Regions from separate parts of the Megasphaera elsdenii DSM 20460 genome, predicted to be linked through region 1. Evidence: riboswitches for the same ligand, from Rfam matches in the RefSeq annotation. Region 1 holds a riboswitch; each other region holds the start of a gene.
The links. A riboswitch is a leader RNA that binds a small molecule or an ion and turns the genes downstream of it on or off. The one in region 1 is predicted to bind S-adenosylmethionine.
Positions count from the first base shown of each region.

Region 2: another riboswitch for S-adenosylmethionine. It lies ahead of C6362_RS05880 (RNA-guided endonuclease InsQ/TnpB family protein); the one in region 1 lies ahead of metK (methionine adenosyltransferase).
Region 3: another riboswitch for S-adenosylmethionine. It lies ahead of C6362_RS05120 (MetQ/NlpA family ABC transporter substrate-binding protein); the one in region 1 lies ahead of metK (methionine adenosyltransferase).

Region 1 covers NZ_CP027570.1:2,197,223-2,201,687, forward strand. Annotated here, with positions in the region: gene coaBC (bifunctional phosphopantothenoylcysteine decarboxylase/phosphopantothenate--cysteine ligase CoaBC) at 1-239, shown strand, start outside; gene C6362_RS10405 (hypothetical protein) at 385-1,647, opposite strand; SAM riboswitch class I at 1,787-1,887, shown strand; gene metK (methionine adenosyltransferase) at 1,947-3,137, shown strand; gene priA (replication restart helicase PriA) at 3,280-4,465, shown strand, end outside.
Region 2 covers NZ_CP027570.1:1,254,015-1,258,479, reverse strand. Annotated here, with positions in the region: gene C6362_RS05890 (energy-coupling factor ABC transporter ATP-binding protein) at 1-315, opposite strand, end outside; gene C6362_RS05885 (MetQ/NlpA family ABC transporter substrate-binding protein) at 676-1,509, opposite strand; SAM riboswitch class I at 1,641-1,734, shown strand; gene C6362_RS05880 (RNA-guided endonuclease InsQ/TnpB family protein) at 1,941-3,197, shown strand; gene C6362_RS05875 (MetQ/NlpA family ABC transporter substrate-binding protein) at 3,340-4,170, shown strand; gene metF (methylenetetrahydrofolate reductase [NAD(P)H]) at 4,369-4,465, shown strand, end outside.
Region 3 covers NZ_CP027570.1:1,095,439-1,099,903, reverse strand. Annotated here, with positions in the region: gene C6362_RS05130 (FAD-binding oxidoreductase) at 1-348, shown strand, start outside; gene C6362_RS05125 (MFS transporter) at 454-1,602, opposite strand; SAM riboswitch class I at 1,869-1,967, shown strand; gene C6362_RS05120 (MetQ/NlpA family ABC transporter substrate-binding protein) at 2,056-2,880, shown strand; gene C6362_RS05115 (3'-5' exonuclease) at 3,022-3,687, shown strand; gene C6362_RS05110 (AEC family transporter) at 3,698-4,465, shown strand, end outside.

The DNA of each region.
Region 1 (4,465 bases):
CCGCTGAAACGACGAACGTCATCGAATACGGTACGAAGAAGCTCAAGAAGAAGAACCTCGACATGCTCGTCGCCAACGACGTCAGTGCCGAAGGGGCCGGCTTCAAAGGGACGACGAACATCGCCACCTTGCTTTTCCCGGACGGCTCTATGGAAAAATTAGATAAAATGGATAAAGACGAACTCGCTGCCATCATCGTAGCCCGCGCTGCGGCTATCATGGCGAAAAAACAGGGTTGATGAGAGTTTGTAGGTTGCAGAAAAAGGACTGTCGCATATGCGACAGTCCTTTTTAGTGGCTAGTGGCTAGTAGTTAGGGGTTAGCAGATGGTTTTAATGTTGTAGGGGCCGTCCCAAAGGGCGGCCCGCCACGAACCACGAGCCACTAACCACTAACCCGCCCTACGATGGCTTTGGCGAAGCCGTTGAGGTTGGTCGGGCCGATGGAGAGGATGGGGCAGCCTTTTTCTTTGGCTTCCGTAATGGCCCAGCGGACGAGGGGCGTCTTGCCATCTTCCATATTGACGACTAAGAGGGCCGATTCTTTCAGCAGCCGGTCATCCCCTGGCTGGCCGCTGATGAGGAGAATAGCACCAAAACGGCGCTGGATGCGGCGCTGCCAGTCTGGGTCGCCGCCGGCCAGGGCAAGCTGGCGCCCCGTGAGGAAGCGGTCGAGCTGACGCGTATAGTCGCGCTGGGTCATGAAGGAAGGCAGGTCCAGGCCGCGGTCTTCCGGCTCCCGGGCCGACCGAGACGCTTCCTGAGGCGTCACTTTCCGGTGCGCCTGTCCGCTGGAAAGGTCCGGCCGTACCTGACGCTTGTTGAGTTCCTTGCGCAGGGCCAGGAGTTCGGCGATTTGGCCGGATGCCGTTTCCTTGATCTTTTCGATATACTGTTCCTGCTTGCGGATGCGGTCTTCATATTGCTTGCGCTCCTGTTCGCGGCCGGCCCGTTCGCTTTCTAATTCCTGGCGCAGCCGTTCCAGTTCGGCCAGGACCGTCGTACGGTTTTTTGCTTCCAGGCGCAGGCGCAGGAGCTCTTCCTTATCGGCGTCCATCTGGGCCTTTTCCTCCCGCAGCTGCTGAAGTTCTTCTTTTTCCTTGCCCATCATCATGGCCGGCGTTTCCTGGCCGCCTGTGACGGCTTCGTCAGACCAGGGCTGGTCGCAGATGGCCATGAGATAAATGCCCAGGGCGTGGGCCACAGCGTGCTTGGCCATCTGTACATCTTCAAAGACGTTGGTCAGCTCAAGAATCTGGCTGTCCGTCTGGAGCATGAGCAGGTCGATGATGCCCATATAGGAAAAGGATTCCATGGTCTGCGCCATGTCGTAGCGTTCGAGGTGAATCGTGCCGGCGTAGATTTCTTCCGGGTTTTGTTGGGACGTATAATACGTATTGATGAGCAGCCGGTCTGCCGTCCGTTCGTAGATCCGCAGGACCAGGGCGTCTTCCTTGTTCGTGCCGGTGTAGCGGCTGAAGGTCAGCCGTTCCTGGGACAGGAGGGTCGTCACCAGGTTTGGGGTCTTATACCACTTGCCGAATACTTCGACTCGTTTGGCCAGCCGCAGGTCGCCGGGTTTGCTGCAGGTGGCATAATCAAAATAAGGGTCGTTGAAGAATATATCTCTAGGCCGCAATTTGGTCATATCTATCATCCTTTCTATCTTCTGTAGACATTATACCCCTGCCTGTAGGGAGGCGTCTAGTAGACAATGTTTTTTGGACATAAAAAATACTTGCAAAATAGGCAGACTTGAATTATAATGGATGAGCAAAACAAATAAAGAACCATCAAGAGACGACGGAGGGACTGGCCCTGTGATGTCGCAGCAACCTTCAGCTATGAAAGGTGCTAATTCCAGCAGTGATATACTGGCAGATGGGGATTAGAAGCCCCTCTCATGAAGTCATGGATGAGGGGAATTTTTTTTAAGGAGGATCACTCATGGCTAAAAATCGTGAATTCTTTACATCCGAATCCGTCACCGAAGGCCATCCCGATAAAATGGCCGACCAGATTTCGGACAGCATTTTGGATGCCATTCTTGCAAAAGATAAAAACGCCCGCGTTGCCTGCGAAACCTTGGTAACGACCGGCATGGTACACGTCGTCGGCGAAATCTCTACGACGTGCTACGTCGATATTCCGCACATCGTCCGCGAAACGATCCGCGATATCGGTTATACCCGCGCTAAATACGGCTTTGACTGCGATACCTGCGGCGTCCTCGTCTCCTTGGACGAACAGTCTCCGGATATCGCCATGGGCGTCGATGACGCCTTGGAAAAGAAGGAAGGCAATACAGATAAGTTCGATACCATCGGCGCTGGCGACCAGGGCATGATGTTCGGCTATGCTTCCAACGAAACGGACGACTACATGCCGCTGCCTATTTCTTTGGCACACCGTTTGGCCCGCCGCCTGGCAAAGGTCCGCAAAGACGGTACCTTGCCGTATCTCCGTCCCGATGGCAAGACTCAGGTCACTGTCGAATATGAAGACGGCAAACCCGTCCGCATCGACACCATCGTCATTTCGGCACAGCACAGCCCGGAAGTCAGCCGCGAACAGATTGAAAGCGATCTCCTCGAATTCGTCATCAAACCGGAACTTCCGGAAGGCTTGTTCGACGACAAGACGAAACTCTTCATCAACCCGACAGGCCGCTTCGTCATCGGCGGTCCCCAGGGCGACTCGGGCCTCACGGGCCGCAAGATCATCGTCGATACCTATGGCGGCATGGCTCGTCATGGCGGCGGTGCTTTCTCTGGCAAGGACCCCACAAAAGTCGACCGTTCGGCTGCCTATGCAGCTCGTTACGTCGCCAAGAACGTCGTCGCTGCCGGCTTGGCTGACAAATGCGAAATCCAGCTGGCTTATGCCATCGGCGTAGCCCGCCCGGTTTCCATCCACGTCGAAACCTTCGGCACGGGCAAAGTCCCGAACGAAAAGATCGTCGAACTCATTGAAAAGAACTTCGACCTTCGTCCGGCTGGCATCATCGCCATGCTCGACTTGCAGCGCCCGATTTACAAACAGACCGCTGCCTATGGCCACTTCGGCCGCAACGACCTCGACCTGCCTTGGGAAAAGACAGACAAAGCCGATACGCTCCGCAAAGAAGCCGGCTTATAAGAGGCGGTTCGATAAACTGAACATCCAAAAAAAGGGGACTGTCGCATCACTGCGCGGTCCCTTTTTAAGTGTCATTGTTTGCGGGCCGCCTTGACAGGACGGCCCCTACGAACCACAAACCACGAACTACGGAGGTGTTTCTTTGTTTGCTGAAATCATCATCAATACGACGGCGAAGCGGCTGCAGCAGACCTTTTCCTATATCGTCCCCGAGGGGATGGCTGTCCGCGTCGGCAGCCGCGTCCTCGTGCCTTTCGGTCATCGCCGGGAAGAAGGCATCGTCGTCGCCCTGCAGGAACACCTGGCGGAGCCGGCTGATTTCACGCTGAAGCCCATTGAAGGCCTGCTCTCGACGCAGACCGGCTTCCAGGAAGAGATGATCCGCACGGCCCTTTGGATCCGCGATTACTACGTCTGCAACTTGTCCGATGCCCTGCGCCTGTTCATGATCGATAAGAAAGGACTGGTCCGCCGCGATGTCGTATCGGCCGGACCGGCCCAGCCGCAGACAGCGGACGAAGCGCGGCTACAAACCTATGTGGCCGGAAAAGGGCGCTGTGAAAAAGGCGCACTGAGCCGCCGGTTCGGCCAAGACCTCGTCGAGAAGGCTTTGGCCAGCCAGGTCCTGACCAGCCGGATTTGTTATAAGAACCAGATTGCCGACAAGATGGAAGACTGGCTTTCTTTTGCTGCCGACGATACGGAAGCTATTCTCCATGGCCGTCGCCGCCAGCAGGAACTGCTCCAGGCCTTGAAAGCCAAGGGCGAAGGCCCTGTCTCTTATTGGCAGGGACAAGGCTACAGCCGCAATCTCATGCGCCGCCTCTGTGCGACGGGATTGGCCTGCTGGAGCCAGCGGCCGGCCAGGACGACGAATGTCTTGCCGAGCCTTGCCCGGGACGAAGCTTTTTCCCTGACAGCGGAACAGCAGCAGGCATTAAAGGTTATCGGAAGCGATGAGCATGGTAAAACCTACGTCCTCCACGGTATCACCAGCAGCGGCAAGACAGAAATCTACATGCAGTTAACCAGCCAGGCCCTGAAAAAAGGGAAACAGGTCGTCGTCTTAGTGCCGGAGATCGCCTTGACCGGCCAGATTGTCCGCCGCTTCCTGCGCCGTTTCGGCGACGATGTCGTCGTCATGCACAGCCAGCTGTCCCAGGGGGAGAAGCGCAACAACTGGCTGCGCATGCAGAACGGGACGAGTCATATCTGCATCGGTGCCCGGTCGGCGGTCTTCGCGGCGGCTCAGTCCATCGGTTTGTTCATCGTCGACGAAGCCCACGACAGCTCGTACAAGCAGGACGAGGCGCCGCGCTATCATGCCG
Region 2 (4,465 bases), 940 kb from region 1:
CAGCTGCTGCGGCCCGTAGGCCACTTCTTCGCGGACCGTCGGCCGGAACATCTGCCGTTCTGGCCGCTGGAAGACGTAGCCTATGAAATGGCTGCGTACCGACGCATCGTCGTTGTTGATGACCTTTCCGTCATAGAGAATCTCCCCGGATACGGGCTTTTCCAATCCCATGAGCAGGCGCGTCACCGTCGTCTTGCCGCAGCCGTTGCGGCCGCCGAGGCCGATAAATTCGCCCTCACCGATTTTTACATTTATGTGTTCCAATACGGGTACGCCGTTGCCGTAGTTGAAACTGACATCTTTCATTTCCAGCATCTTTCTCTCCCCTTCTGTCTGAAGACAACAAAAAACCTTCCGTCCCTATACAGGGACGAAAGGTTCGATTTCTTCCGCGGTGCCACCCAGATTGACTCAGTGAGTCCAGCTCTACATGTACGGCCCATAGCGATACACGTTTCTTTGATAGCGGTGGAAATACACCGTCGCACCCTACTGGTCACCGTTCAGGCCGCATCTCCCGAATCCATTCTATCCGCCGGTCCGTGCCGAACTCCCACTGCCATCGGCTCGCTGGAACTGCCACATCAGATATACTCGTTTCGTTCATCGACAAATCCATTTAGATTTTGCTTTATTATATACTTGTCAGGCGCTCATTGTCAAGCCTTACACCGCTTATTCAGCCGGTTCAATCGTACCGTTGTACTTGTCGGCAATGAATTTCTTGACGCCATCGGAATGGAAGATTTCAGCAATCTTCTTGTATGTCGGATTATCCTTATCTTGAGCTCGGACAGCCAGGACCATGACGGCCAGCGGTTCGTCTTTCGGTTCCAAGAAGATGCCCTGTTCCTTGACGTTAAGGCCGGCGCTCATGACGTAGTTCATAGTAATGACAGCCGCATCGACGTCACCGAGGCTGCGCGGCAGCTGGGCCGCTTCGATTTCTTTGAACTGGAAATGCTTGGGATTATCGACGACATCAGCCGGCGTAGCCTTGAATCCTACGCCCTCTTTAAGTTTCAGCAGCCCTGCGCGCTGAAGGAGCGCCAAGCCGCGGCCGCCGTTAGTCGGGTCATTGGGGATAGCAATGACAGCTCCGTCGGGCAAAGCGTCGACACTCTTATATTTATCGCTGTAAATCCCCATGCGCATGAGGATCGTGTTGCCAATAGGTACTAAATCCGTACCATTCTGCTTATTGAAATTATCCAGGAATGGCTTATGCTGGTAGCTGACCAAGTCAATATCTCCATCAGCCAGGGCCTTGTCCGGCGTAATGTAGTCGGAAAATTCGACGACTTTGATGTGAATCCCCTGTTTTTCTGCTTCCTTAGCCACGGCTTCGACGACTTCAGCATGAGGACCCGCTGTGGCTCCGATCTTGATTTCCTTGTCGCTGCTGCCGGCACTCTGGCCATTATCCCCCTGACCGCCGCAACCGGCAAGGCCGACAGCCAATACGGCTAATAAGGCAAGCGGTAAAAATTTCTTTTTCCATTGAATCATAACTGATTCCCCCTCTTTAGATTGTTGTCTAAATACTACGCTTTTAGTATAGTTTTGTCAATGCCCTTAAGATAGACCTTGACAAATAGCCTATCCATGATAAACTAAGAATCAAGACAACTTTAGAACGACATTTATCCAGAGTGGTGGAGGGACTGGCCCTATGAAGCCCGGCAACCGATAACGACGGTGCCAATTCCTGCGGATTATTCCGAGAGATAAAGAATCAGCCATCAAACCTCTTTCTCTTTCGGAAAGAGGTCTTTTTTATCTTTTCCCGCCAGAAGACTCCCACCTCTTAGGTGGGGGATGAATGGCGGTGCTTGAGTGGGTCCAAGGCCCGTAAAAAGCACAAAAACGCTGTAACTCATCTTAAAAATCATCACTATTTCCCACATAATAATCATATAATAAAAAAGGAGGTGAAAAATGTGTATCTTACTCAATCAAATGTCATCAGAAATCTTTCCAAAGAAGAATATGCCATGCTGCGGGAGATGTGCCAATACAGCAACAACCTCTACAACGTGGCTCTCTACAACATCAGGCAATACTATTTCCAAGAGAAGAAGTTCTTGAAATACGAAGAAAATTACCATGTCTGCAAGGAAAACGAAAACTACGGTCTGTTGCAGGCTGGCGTGTCTCAGCAGATATTGAAGGTGGCTGACCGCAGTTTCAAGTCATTCTTCAATCTCATAAAAAAGGCAAAATCAGGAGAATATCGCTTCAAGGACATCAAAATGCCTCACTATCGGGAAAAAGGCGGCATGTTCAACCTGATTCTCTCCACGAACGCCATAAACGTAAAAGATGGATTCTTGACGATCCCCATGAGTCGGGGATTTTCTAAACGGCATGGCCGTAAGCCAATCAAAATCCCTTTCCCTGCAAGACTGAAAGAGAAAACCATCAAGGAAGTCCGTATCTGTCCCATATATAATGGCAGATACTTCAAAATCCAGTATTACTATCTTCAGGAGAAAGAACCTCAAGACGTTTCACCGGACAATGTCCTTGCTATCGACATCGGTCTTGAAAATCTGGCAACTTGCGTGACCAACACCGGGACGGCGTTCATCATGGACGGGCGTAAACTTAAATCAATCAACCAGTATTGGAACAAGCAGAAAGCCTACTATCAGGGGATTGCCGACAAACAAGGACAGAAGAAAACGCACAGGCTCTATGCCTTAGCAAGAAAACGTAATAATCGGACACAGGACTACCTCCGCAAGGTTGCCCGCTATATCATCAACTACTGTATCGAACACCGTATCGGAACCATCGTCTGTGGTTATAACGGTGACTTTAAACGTAGTATCGACCTGGGTAGGATAACCAACCAGCAGTTTACGCAAATCAGTTTCGGTAATCTGCGTGAAACACTGGAAGGACTTTGCGAGCGTTACGGTATGCGATATATCGAACAGGAAGAATCTTACACTTCTCAAGCAAGTTGCTTGGATTTAGACGATATTCCTGTCTATAATCCTGAACAGCCGTATACTGGCACGTTCAGTGGGAAGCGTATCCACCGTGGCTTGTACCAGTTCGCCGATGGCAGGATGGCCAACGCGGATGTGAATGGAGCATACAACATACTCCGTAAAAGTAAGCAGAACTTCGATTTCGAGGGACTGTGTAAGGGGCTTTTGGACAGCCCTTTGAGAATAAGGATATCCTGACAGCTAACTCCTTTGGAATAGGCTGTCAGGCGTTAGTCCATGTATCAAATTTCTCAAGAATCTCCCGCTTCTATAAGCGGGAGAGGTTCAAGGATAATGACGGAACAGAAAAGTCTATACTACATCATTAGGAGGAATCTTTATGAAAAATCTCAAGAAACTTTCCATTCTCGCCGCTTCAGCCCTGCTGGCCATCGCCGTCCTGGCTGCCGGCTGCGGCAGTGATTCCGCTTCCAGCGGCTCGTCTTCCAAGAACACGACAGTCACCGTCGGCGCCACGCCCGTACCGCACGGTGAAATCCTGAATGAAGTCAAACCGCTCCTGGCCAAAGAAGGGGTCGACCTGAAAGTCGTCGAATTCACGGACTATGTCAAACCGAACCTGGCCCTGAACGATAAGGAAATCGACGCCAACTTCTTCCAGCATTCACCGTACCTCGACAAATTCAATAGCGAACACGGCACAAAATTGAAAGCCATCGCTAAGATCCACGTCGAACCAATGGGCATTTATTCCCATAAAGTCAAGGACTTGAAAGACGTCGCTGACGGCGCCAAAGTCGCCATCCCCAATGACCCGACCAACGGCGGCCGCGCCCTCCTCATCTTGCAGAGTGCCGGCCTCATCGGCTTGAAAGATGGCGGTAACATCACGTCGACCGTACAGGACGTCGAAAAGAACGATAAACACCTCCAGTTCGTCGAACTCGAAGCCGCTCAGATTCCCCGTTCCATCGATGACGTAGACATCGCCTTGATCAATACCAACTTTGCTATGGAAGCCGGTCTCAATCCGCTGAAAGACGCGCTCTTCCTGGAACCGAAGGATTCGCCGTATGCCAACGTCCTCGTCATCCGCGAAGGTGATGAAAACCGTCCGGAAATCCAGAAACTCGTCAAAGCCCTCCAGTCTCCGGAAATCAAGAAATTCATCGAAGACAAATACCAGGGTGCTATCCTGCCGAGCTTCTAACAGCTGGACATTGACTTCGTTATCCCATATAATGAAAGTATCCGAAAAGGGCTGTCGCGCTCGCGGCGGTCCTTTTGTTTACAATGATTATTGTCTGGAAGGCTCCCCTAATAGGGGAGCTGTCAGCGCAGCTGACTGAGGGGTTGCTTTTCATCATGCAGTCCACGGAATTCTGTAAAATCAAGGGGGAAACAATATATGCATACGAACGAGCTTTTTGCCAAAAAAACGGTCTTTTCTTTTGAAGTCTTTCCGCCGAAGAAGGATATTCCCATCGAAACGGTCTATCCGACGC
Region 3 (4,465 bases), 1.1 Mb from region 1:
CATAAAATTGCCGGAACCATCGAAAAGATTATGGATATCGGCAAGGACTATCCCTTTGAAGTCAAGATCAATGCCCACATCGGCGACGGCAACCTGCACATCGTCCTCTGCAAGATGGACATGAGCGACGAAGAATGGGAAAAGAACGTCGAAGAATTCCATCAGCAAGTCTACGCCTATGCCTACAGCGTCGGCGGCCGCCTGGCCGGCGAACACGGCATCGGAGCCAAGAAATTAAAATACATGGAACAGTTCACACCAAAAGGCGAACTGAAAATCATGAAAACCATCAAGCGGGCCATGGACCCGAAAGACATCCTCAATCCGGGGAAAGTGATTGATGCGTAAGAAAAAAGCCTGCCCCTGCGGCAGGCTTTTTTAGTTTGACGTTTGATGTTTGACGTGATGGTTTCAAATTTATCCCTACTTACATCAAACTTCAAACATCAAACCTCAAACCTCAAACTTCCCCAACAGCCGCATGGCCATGACGGTCATGATGATTAAGAGGACTGTGACCAGGGTAAAGGAAATGGTCAGGCTGAAGACACGGCCGATGAAGCCCAGTACGGCCGGTGCCAGGAGGATGCCGACGTAGCCGATGGTACTGACTGCGGCGACGGCATCGGCGATGGGCATTTCTTTTTGCGTCCCCAAGAGGGAGTAAAAAACGGGGACCGTGTTGGCGCAGCCGATACCGATGAGGACGTATGACGCGAACAGTAACGGGCCGCCGCTGATGAGCAGGATTCCCAAAAAGCCGACAAAGGCGATGGGCAGGGAAAAAGCCAGGAGACGCCGCGGCCCGATATGCATGGTCAGGGAATCACCAGTCAGGCGGGACAGGAAGGCCGAAGCCGTGAACAGGGTCAGACCCAGGCCGGATTGGGAAATGTCGATGCCTTTTTCCGTCGTCATGAAGACGCCACTCCAATCGTTGATAGAGCCTTCGACGAGGAAAGATATCGTACAAATCAGCCCAATGAAGACAATCGTTCCTTTGGGCCGCACGAAATGGCTGCCGCCACGGCTTTCATTCCGCTCACTGTGAAGATGGGGCGAAAAGAAGAAGACACAGGCGGCAATCAGGACGGCACCGGCCAGGGCAACGCCTTGCCAGGGCAACCGAAATTGCAGCAGCAGGGCGAAAAAGGCAGCGCCGGCAAAGTTCCCCAAAGACCACATGGCCTGCATTCCCGACATGAGGCGCTTGCGGACTTTCCGTTCAATGAAGATGCCGTTGATGTTGACGACGACATCGAGCAGCCCCAGGGAGGAACCGAGGAGAACTGCCACCAGCAGCGCCGCAGTATAAGCCGGCACATAGCAGAGAACGTTCAAGACGACGGCAATGGACAGGCCGGCAGCAGTCAAAGAGCGGCGGCAGCCTAAGCGCCCGGCAATAGAGCCGGCCAGCATCATCATGATCAGGGCTCCCAAGCCGACGGCCAGCAAAAGAAAGCCCAGATGGTCGTCGGGAATCTGCAATTTCCGCTTCAGGAAAGGAATGAGCGATGCCCATGATGTAAAACCGAAGCCGCCAAGGAAGTAAAAGGCTTTGGCACTGTAAATCTGCCAAAGGATATCTCGTTTATTCAGCATTCCATCACCTCACAACAAAAAAGCCGGATAAGAAACCACCCAGGCCTGCAACTTTATCGAAGAACGTGTTTACGTACACGCCCTTCCTCCGCTACAGGACTGAAGTGACATCTTATCCGGCTCTATACCATACGAGTATAAGCCTCCGATGAGTTTTCTTATTATAACATAAAAAGAAATTTTTCTCAAGAAGCGCAGGATTGTCAAAAATTTCTTGACAGATTCCCCGCCAGGTGATAACATGTACACCAACAACAAAACATTGTCTTTCATCAAGAGCAGTCGAGGGAATGGCCCGATGACGCTGCGGCAACCCCCTATCGGGATAGGTGCCAAGTCCAGCGGTATATACCGGCAGATGAACGAATCGCAAATTGAGCCGTCATCTGTATGACGGCTTTTCTTTTTGACCGGCAAGCCCTTATATTCGTCATCCAGAAAGGAAATGATTACATGAATGCAACAGTAAAAAAACTCTTCGCCGCCGTCCTCATCACGACGACGTGCCTCTTTGCCGCCGGCTGCGGTTCGTCTTCCAATTCCGGTGCTTCCGGTGATAAAAAAGAAATCAAGATGGGCGTCACTGCCGGTCCCCACGCGGAAGTCATGGAAGAAGTCGCAAAAGAAGCAGCTAAACAGGGTATCACCATCAAAGTCGTCGAATTTAACGACTATGTCCAGCCGAACAAGGCCCTGGCCGAAGGCGATCTGGACATGAACTCCATGCAGCACCAGCCGTACATGGACAACGTCGTCAAGAAACAAGGCCTGAAGATCACGTCTATCGGCAAGACCATCATCCTGCCCATGGCTGTTTACTCGCACAAATATAAAGACATCAAAGATGTCGCCGACGGTGCCAAAGTCACCATCCCGAACGACCCGACCAACGGGGCCCGCGCCCTGCTCCTGATCCAGCAGGCCGGCCTGATCAAGTTGAAGAACGGCAACTCCGTCGACGCTTCGGTTACGGATATCACAGAAAATCCCAAGAACCTCCAGTTCGTCGAACTCGATGCCGCTCAGATTCCCCGTTCCCTCGACGACACGGACCTGGCTTGCGTCAACACCAACTACGCCATCCCGGCTGGCTTGAATCCGCAGAAGGATTCGATCCTCGTCGAATCGAAGGATTCGCCGTATGCTAACGTCATGGCAGTCCGTCAGGGCGACGAAAACAACGAAACATACAAGAAAGTCTTAGAAATCTACCAGTCGGAACCGATCAAGAAATTCATCGAAGAACACTTCCAGGGAACTATCCTGCCGGCATTTTAATGGCTCATGACTCGTAGGGGCCGCCCAAAGGGCGGCCCGCCTGATTCATCTCAAAAGGGCTTGTCGCACGTGCGACAAGCCCTTTACTTATGGTATAATAAAGATTGTCCATCAGATTCAGAAAGGAGACACTTTTTTATTATGAAAGCCGTATTTGTCGATTTCGAGATGAACCCTATCGGCCGGGACCAGAAGGAAGCGCGCCGCATCTGCAAGGGTGAAATCATCGAAATCGGTGCTGTCAAGATAGACGAAGACGGGAAGGAAATCTCGTCGTATAAAGAATATGTGCTGCCCGAATATACGACAGCCATGAACCAGACCTGTCAGGAATTGACGGGAATCACTATGGAAATGCTGGCCGGGAAGCCCCATTTCCGCCAGGCCTTCGACCATTTCCTGACTTGGTGCAACGAAGGCTGCCCCAATGCCTACGAAATGTTCGCCTGGAGCGAAAACGACTGGCGCCAACTGGACTGCGAACTCCGCCTCAAGGAAATCGACGAACACGACGACCGCGTCCGCTGGATGCTCGACCACTGGCAGAATTTCCAGCAGATTTACTGCAATCTCCTGGGCCTGGACAAAGTCATTTCCCTGGACAAGGCCGTCAGTACCCTGGGCGAAACCTTCGACGGCCAGATGCACGACGCCCTCTGGGACGCCCGCAACACATCCAAGCTCTATGTCTTATCAAAGAAGAAAGAAGAGTTTCGCGACATCATGCAGCCTATCATCGACGCCACCAAGCCGGCAGAACCGCTGACCTTCTCCCTGGCCGACGCCTTCCGCGCTGCCCGCAAGTAAAGAGGACACCATGGAAGATACGACACTCCGGATGATTTATATTTTTACAGACATCATCCTGCCCATGCTAGCTGGCTATGCCGCCAAACAGCGGCGCTGGCTGACGCCGGAACAGTCGAACTGGCTCATCCGCTTCAACATCATCGTCATCATGACCGCCTTGACCCTGCTCAGCTTCTGGGTCCTGCCCATGCGGACCGATTTACTGAGTCTGCCGTTCTTTGCCTTTTTCAACGGCCTCCTGCCCTTGGCGGTCGTCCTCTTACTGGGGCGGCAGCGCAAATTCTCATCCTTTGTCGACCGCGGCAGCTATCTCATCGCCGCCATCCCGGCCAATACCGGGACGCTCGGCGGCCTGTGCAGTTACATTCTCTACGGGGAAATGTCCTATGCCTACGTCCAGATTATCGGCGTATTCCAGAACCTGCTCATGTTCTTCGTCCTTTTCCCTATGGGATACTACTATCAGCACAGCGGGAAAGACCATAACTTTTTCGTCTTTTTCAAAGATAATTGGAAATCCATCTTCATCAACTGGAACCAGCTGTCCGTCGTAGCCTTAGTTATCGGCACAGCCTTGCATGCTGCCGGGATTCCCAGACCCGCTGCGGGAACGACGATTTTCCAGGCCCTCATCCATGTCAGCGCCTGGGTAGCCCTCATTCCCGTCGGGTATCTCATTGATTTTTCCCATTTCAAGGACTACGCCCGAAAGACGTTAGACCTCATCCCGATAAAGATGATTCTGACGCCGTTGGCATCGTATGGCCTGGCTCTC